3 regions of the Streptomyces sp. CWNU-52B genome follow, and region 3 is predicted to be linked to each of the others. Evidence: riboswitches for the same ligand, from Rfam matches in the RefSeq annotation. Region 3 holds a riboswitch; each other region holds the start of a gene.

Region 1 (2,259 bases), on a different contig from region 3:
CGGATCGGTTCCGCTCCCGTGGCGAGGACCAGGACGTCGTACGGGACGGGCCCTTCCGCCGTGTCGAGTTCGCGCCGGGCGGGGCGTACGCCGGTCACTTCGAGCCCCAGGCGCAGCCGGACGTCGAGGGCCTCGAAGTCGACGTCGAAGGCGGACCCCTCGGCCTTGCCGAGCAGGACGGCCTTGGACAGCGGCGGGCGGTCGTACGGCTGATGGGGCTCCGCGCCGATCAGGGTCACGCTCCCGCCGAAGCCCCGTTCCCTCAGGGCCACGGCCGTCTGCACCCCGGCCATGCCCGCACCGACGATCACGACGCGCTCCCGCGCCGCCGGACCCGGTTCCTGTGTCAGCTCGCTCACCCGATCACCATAGACACGGGTGAAATCGACGGTCAGGGGGGCGACCGGTGAGCTGTTGCACAGCGTCGGTCCGCGTCAGTCCGCGGTGACCTCTTCGACCACGCTTGTCCCGCTGCCTTCCTGGGACTCCCACTGCCAGGTCTCCGCCAGCCGGGCCCGGCCGTCGGCGGTCTCGGTGACCTGGGACACGCAGTGCCCCGAGGAGGTGGTGCCGTCGGCCTTCAACTGCACGTACCGGAAGTCGAGCCGGTCGCCCTCGCGGGTACCCACGAGGTGGCCGCGTACGACGTCGCCGCCCGCGTACTCGGCCCAGATCAGGCCGTCCTCCTCGTGGTACGCGAACCGGGTGCGCGCCCCCACCTGACCCGGTGCCTGGTCGGCCACGGGGGCGAGGACGAGTCCGTCGAGCGAGCGGGCCATGCCGTGCGGCTCCCTTACTGCGGTGCGGGACGAAGAGCTAGGGTGGCCAACGTAAAGCACTCGCGGGAGCCCGGACGTACCGGGCTGAGAGGGAGGCTGGGACGGCCTCCGACCGTACGAACCTGATCCGGGTCATGCCGGCGAAGGGAGGGGCTGGACGCCCATGTCGCGTACACCGCAAGCACCTTCATCCTCATCTCCACCTGTGTCCTCTCCACGTGCGTCCGATTCGGCCGGTTCTGCCGACGTCCTGGTCGTCGGAGGCGGGATCATCGGTCTGGTCACCGCCTGGCGGGCGGCCCGGCGCGGGTTCACGACCGCGGTCGTGGATCCGGCGCCCGGCGGCGGCGCCGCGCAGGTCGCGGCCGGGATGCTGGCCGCCGTCACCGAGCTGCACCACGGCGAGCAGACCCTGCTCGGGCTCAACCTCGCCTCGGCGCGGCGCTATCCGGACTTCGTCGCCGAGCTGACCGAGGCGACCGGCGAGGAGCTGGGCTACCGGCGGTGCGGCACGCTGACCGTCGCGCTCGACGCCGACGACCGCGCGCAGCTGCGCGAACTGCACACCCTTCAGCAGCGTTCGGGCCTGGAGTCCCAGTGGCTGACCGGCCGTGAGTGCCGGCGTCTGGAGCCGATGCTCGCGCCGGGCGTGCGCGGCGGGCTGCGGGTGGACGGCGACCACCAGATCGATCCGCGCCGGCTCGCCAGAGCCCTGGTCACGGCCTGCGAACGGGCCGGTGTGCAGTTCCACCGGACCTGGGCCGAGCGCCTGACCGTCGTAGGGGGCCGGGCCGCCGGAGTCCTCACGAGGGACGGCACCGAACGGGCCGCGGGGCAGGTCGTCCTCGCCGCGGGCAGCCTCAGCGGACGGCTGGCGGGCGTGCCCGAGCACGTACTGCCGCCGGTGCGTCCGGTGAAGGGACAGGTACTGCGGCTGACCATGCCGGAGCGGCACGGGCCCTTCCTGAGCCGGACCGTGCGGGCCGTGGTCCGCGGCAGCCACGTCTATCTGGTGCCGCGCGAGAACGGCGAGCTCGTCGTCGGCGCGACCAGCGAGGAGCTGGGCTGGGACACCACGGTCACCGCGGGCGGCGTGTACGGACTCCTGCGGGACGCCCATGAACTCGTCCCCGGCATCACCGAACTGCCGCTCACCGAGACGCGGGCCGGACTGCGCCCCTGCTCCCCCGACAACGCGCCCCTGCTCGGCCCCAGCGGGCTTCCCGGGCTGCTCCTGGCGACCGGCCACCACCGCAACGGCGTGCTGCTGACCCCGGTCACCGGCGACGCCCTGGCGCACGCCCTGGTCACCGGCGAACTCCCGGAGGAGGCCCGCCCGTTCACCCCCGGGCGGTTCGCGGCCTCCGCGCTCGACGCCGCCGCACTCACGGAGCAGCCCGCATGAGCGTGACCGTCCTCGTCAACGGGGAGCGGCGGCAACTCGCCCCCGGCACCGCCCTCGACGCCCTCGTCGCCGCGT
Region 2 (2,259 bases), on a different contig from region 3:
GGCGTAGATGACCTCGGCGGGCGGGGAGGAGGCGTACGAGACGACGAGCGGCCGCTCGCCCTTGGCCTTCTTGCCGCCGGAGGACCCGGAGAACTCCTCGTTGTAGGCCTGCTCCCAGCCGTCGACGACCTTCACGCCGTTGGCCTTGAGCTTCTTCCAGTACCCCGCCCAGCCCTTGTCGCCGTACTTGGCGGCGGTGCCGAGCAGGAAGCCGAGGCCGGGCGAGGACGTGGAGGCGTTCTCGGTGACGAGAAGATCCTTGTACGCGGGCTTGACCAGATCGTCGAAGGACGTCGGCGGGGCCAGCTCGTGCTCGCTGAAGTAGGCCTTGTCGTAGTTCACGCAGATGTCGCCGGTGTCGATGGGTGTGACCCGGTGCTTGTCCTGGTCGACCCGGTACTCCGGCAGGACGAGGTTCGACCCCTTGGCCTCGTACGACTGGAACAGCCCGTTGTCGAGCGCGCGCGAGAGCAGGGTGTTGTCGACGCCGAAGAAGACGTCGCCCTGGGGGTTGTCCTTGGTGAGGATCGCCTTGTTGACGGCCTGCCCGGCGTCGCCGTCCTTGAGGACCCTGACCTTGTACCCGGACTCCTTCTCGAACGCCTTCAGCACGTCCTTGGTGTAGGCGAAGGAGTCATGGCTGACGAGGGTCACGGTCTTGGACCCGGAGCCCCCGTCGCCGGAGCCGGAGTCCGACGAACCGCACGCGGTGAGCGCGACGAGGCCGAGCCCGGTGGCGACGACCACGGCGGTGATCTTCTGAGCGGTACGCGCAGTGCTCGTGGTGCTCGTGGTGCTCGCGGTACTCGTGGTGCTCACTGGATTCCTCCTGGGTTGTCCAGGAAGAGACGCGGCCCTGCCCGGGACCTCGGTCGGATCCCGGGCAGGGCGCAACAGCTTGAGTAGTGACCGAACTTCCTACCCAGAATGACCTGGGCAAGGTTCAGAGGGTCTGCGGGCTGTCCCGCACTCTCAGCGCTGTGGCGCTCCCCTGTCGGAATATGAAGATGTACGTACTTCCAGCCAGACTACCGCTCGGTGGCCGCGAGCTGCCCGCACGCCCCGTCGATCTCCTGGCCACGGGTGTCCCGGACGGTGACGGGCACACCATGGGCGGCGATCGCCTCGACGAAGGCCTTCTCGTCCTCGGGCCACGAGGCGGTCCACTTGGAGCCGGGTGTCGGGTTGAGCGGGATCAGGTTCACATGGACGGGCTTGCCCTTGAGCATCCGCCCGAGCCGGTCACCACGCCACGCCTGGTCGTTGATGTCCCGGATGAGCGCGTACTCGATGGAGAGCCGGCGTCCCGACCTGGCCGCGTACTCCCAGCCGGCGTCCAGTACTTCCCGGACCTTCCAGCGTGTGTTGACCGGGACGAGGGTGTCGCGCAGCTCGTCGTCCGGTGCGTGCAGGGAGATGGCGAGGCGGCACTTGAAGCCCTCGTCGGCGAACCTGTTGATGGCGGGGACCAGGCCGACGGTCGACACCGTGATACCGCGCTGCGACAGTCCGAGCCCGTCCGGCTCGGGGTCGGTGAGGGCCCGGATGGACTGGACGACCCGCTTGTAGTTGGCGAGGGGCTCGCCCATGCCCATGAAGACGATGTTGCTGAGCCGCGCCGGGCCGCCGGGGATCTCCCCGTCACGCAGCGCCCGCATGCCGTCGACGATCTGGTGCACGATCTCGCCCGTCGACAGGTTCCGGTCGAGGCCGGCCTGTCCGGTCGCGCAGAACGGGCAGTTCATCCCGCAGCCCGCCTGGGAGCTGATGCACATGGTGACCCGGTCCGGGTAGCGCATCAGCACGGACTCGACGAGGGTGCCGTCGAAGAGCCGCCAGAGGGTCTTGCGGGTGGTCTCCTCATCGGTGGACAGATGCCGCACGACCGTCATCAGCTCGGGCAGCAACGCCTCCTGGAGCTTGGCACGCGACCCCGCCGGGATGTCGGTCCACTGCTCCGGATCGTGCGCGAACCGCGCGAAGTAGTGCTGCGAGAGCTGCTTGGCACGAAACGGCTTCTCACCGATCGCGGCAACGGCCTCTTTACGCTCGGCGGGCGTGAGATCGGCGAGGTGCCGCGGCGGCTTCTTGGCTCCGCGGGGGGCGACGAATGTGAGTTCTCCGGGTGCAGGCATAACACGTCAAGTGTCGCAGACATACGAAGAGGGACCCGCCACCCTGTGGACAACGAGCCCCTCGTGTACATCACCGCAGGTCAGAGACATTCACTGCGGCTGTCGACCGGACTCGCCCGGCCCG
Region 3 (2,259 bases):
CATCGGTGACCGAGTACTGGAGCTCCTTGGGGGCGTCGGGCGCGTACGCCACGATCACCTCCTGGTCCTGCTTCAACTGCCGTGAGGAGTCGGGCTGGACGATCTCCGTGAAGGTACGGCCCTTGTCCTTGCCGGAGTCGACCCGGATGGTCGCCTTCTTGCAGGTGCCCGAGTCCTGCTGCTGTGCGGACGAACCCTCCGCCGTCGAGGTGTCGCCGGTCGGCGTCTCACCCGAGGCGTTCACGGACTTGCAGTCGACCTTGTCGACCTTGGTCACGGTGGCCTGCTGGGTCTGCCGGTCGAAGCCGACACCCGTGCGCTCGTGACCCGGGGCGCCGCCGGGCCAGAGCACCACGAGTCCGACGACGACCGCCGCGGCGAAGGGGATCAGCACCGCGGCGATGATCTTGCGCAGGTGCATGGAGACAGGGGCCGCGGGACCGTGGCTGTGCGAGTGACCGTGTCCACCGCCGACCGGTCCGTCGCCTCCGCCCCCACCGGGCTGGTCGCCCCCGCCGCTCCCCCCGGGGCCATGGGATCCGTATCCCGGTCCGCCCCCGTGACCATGGCCGTCGTGGCCGTGTCCATGGGGTGGTTCGGACGGCGGAAGCGGGGGCTGCTGCGTCGTGGTCACCGACCGATCATCGCAAGAACGAGAGGGGCCCACTGTTCACCGCGCCCATTGTGACGCTAGCGTGGAGGCACCTTTGCACACGCGGGAGCTCGGAGCACCGGGCTGAGAGGGCGCTGACCTCCGTATCCGCGATGTTTCACGTGGAACATCGCCGGACGGAAAACGCTGCGTCGACCGCTGAACCTGTTACCGGGTAATGCCGGCGTAGGGAGTAGGTCTCATGACCAACAAGGACGTACGCACGCCTGCCTCCAGCGAGACGACCGGGGCGCTCACCCCGGTCGAGGGCACCGAGGGGGCTGCTTCGCCCGACAGCGGCGGGGCGACTGCCCCGCCCCGGAACGGCGCATCCGCGAACGGCGCATCCGCGAAGTCCATCGGCTGGCACAAGGGGTATGTCGCGGGCTCACGCCCCGACCTGCGGGTGCCGGTCCGTCAGGTGCATCTCACCAACGGCGGGTCGGTCACCCTGTACGACACCTCCGGCCCGTACACGGATCCGGACGTCGACACCGACGTGCGCAGGGGACTGGCGCCTCTGCGCGAGAACTGGATCATCGCCCGCGGCGACACCGAGGAGTACCCGGGGCGCCCTGTGCGCCTTGAGGACGACGGGATCAAGCACACCTCACCGCGCGGCGGGCTGCGCAATCTCGACGCGGTCTTCCCCGGGCGTCCGCGCCTGCCCCGCCGGAGTCGCGACGGGCAGGCGGTGACCCAACTCGCGTACGCGCGGCGGGGCGAGGTCACGCCGGAGATGGAGTACGTGGCCATCCGGGAGAACGTCTCTCCCGAGGTCGTCCGCGAGGAGATCGCGGCAGGCCGAGCAGTGCTGCCGGCCAACGTCAATCACCCGGAGATCGAACCGATGATCATCGGTAAGCGATTCCTGGTGAAGGTCAACGCCAACATCGGCAACTCCGCGGTCACTTCCTCCATCGAGGAGGAGGTCGAGAAGATGACCTGGGCGACGCACTGGGGCGCCGACACGGTCATGGATCTGTCGACCGGACGCAACATCCACACCACGCGGGAGTGGGTGCTGCGCAACTCCCCCGTGCCCATCGGCACGGTCCCGCTCTACCAGGCCCTGGAGAAGGTCGACGGGCGCGCCGAGGAACTCACCTGGGAGATCTACAAGGACACGGTCGTGGAGCAGGCCGAGCAGGGCGTGGACTACATGACCGTCCACGCGGGTGTGCGCCTCCCCTTCGTTCCCCTGACCGCGAACCGCAAGACCGGCATCGTCTCGCGCGGCGGTTCGATCATGGCGGCGTGGTGCCTGGCGCACCACAAGGAGTCGTTCCTGTACGAGCACTTCGAGGAGCTCTGCGAGATCCTCGGCGCGTACGACGTCACGTACTCGCTCGGGGACGGCCTGCGGCCCGGCTCGATCGCGGACGCCAACGACGCCGCGCAGTTCGCCGAGTTGCGCACGCTCGGGGAACTCAACAAGGTCGCGAAGCGTTTCAACGTACAGACCATGATCGAGGGCCCGGGGCATGTCCCGATGCACAAGATCAAGGAGAACATCGACCTCCAGCAGGAGATCTGCGATGAAGCTCCCTTCTATACGCTGGGTCCGCTGACGACGGACGTCGCACCGGCGTACGACCACATCACCT

What was found. Region 3 has a riboswitch for thiamine pyrophosphate ahead of thiC (phosphomethylpyrimidine synthase ThiC). Riboswitches for the same ligand answer to the same signal wherever they lie in the genome.
Region 1: it holds a riboswitch for thiamine pyrophosphate, as region 3 does, so the genes downstream of both, thiO (glycine oxidase ThiO) here and thiC (phosphomethylpyrimidine synthase ThiC) in region 3, are expected to answer to the same signal.
Region 2: it holds a riboswitch for thiamine pyrophosphate, as region 3 does, so the genes downstream of both, ACLVWQ_RS25580 (thiamine ABC transporter substrate binding subunit) here and thiC (phosphomethylpyrimidine synthase ThiC) in region 3, are expected to answer to the same signal.

Annotation. Positions count from the first base shown of each region.
Region 1 covers NZ_JBLFJV010000044.1:121,675-123,933, reverse strand. Annotated here, with positions in the region: gene ACLVWQ_RS30215 (NAD(P)/FAD-dependent oxidoreductase) at 1-359, opposite strand, end outside; gene ACLVWQ_RS30210 (hypothetical protein) at 435-779, opposite strand; TPP riboswitch at 832-945, shown strand; gene thiO (glycine oxidase ThiO) at 985-2,184, shown strand; gene thiS (sulfur carrier protein ThiS) at 2,187-2,259, shown strand, end outside.
Region 2 covers NZ_JBLFJV010000027.1:220,968-223,226, reverse strand. Annotated here, with positions in the region: gene ACLVWQ_RS25580 (thiamine ABC transporter substrate binding subunit) at 1-756, opposite strand, end outside; TPP riboswitch at 898-1,003, opposite strand; gene rlmN (23S rRNA (adenine(2503)-C(2))-methyltransferase RlmN) at 1,029-2,135, opposite strand.
Region 3 covers NZ_JBLFJV010000047.1:69,461-71,719, forward strand. Annotated here, with positions in the region: gene ACLVWQ_RS31595 (YibE/F family protein) at 1-634, opposite strand, end outside; TPP riboswitch at 706-862, shown strand; gene thiC (phosphomethylpyrimidine synthase ThiC) at 855-2,259, shown strand, end outside.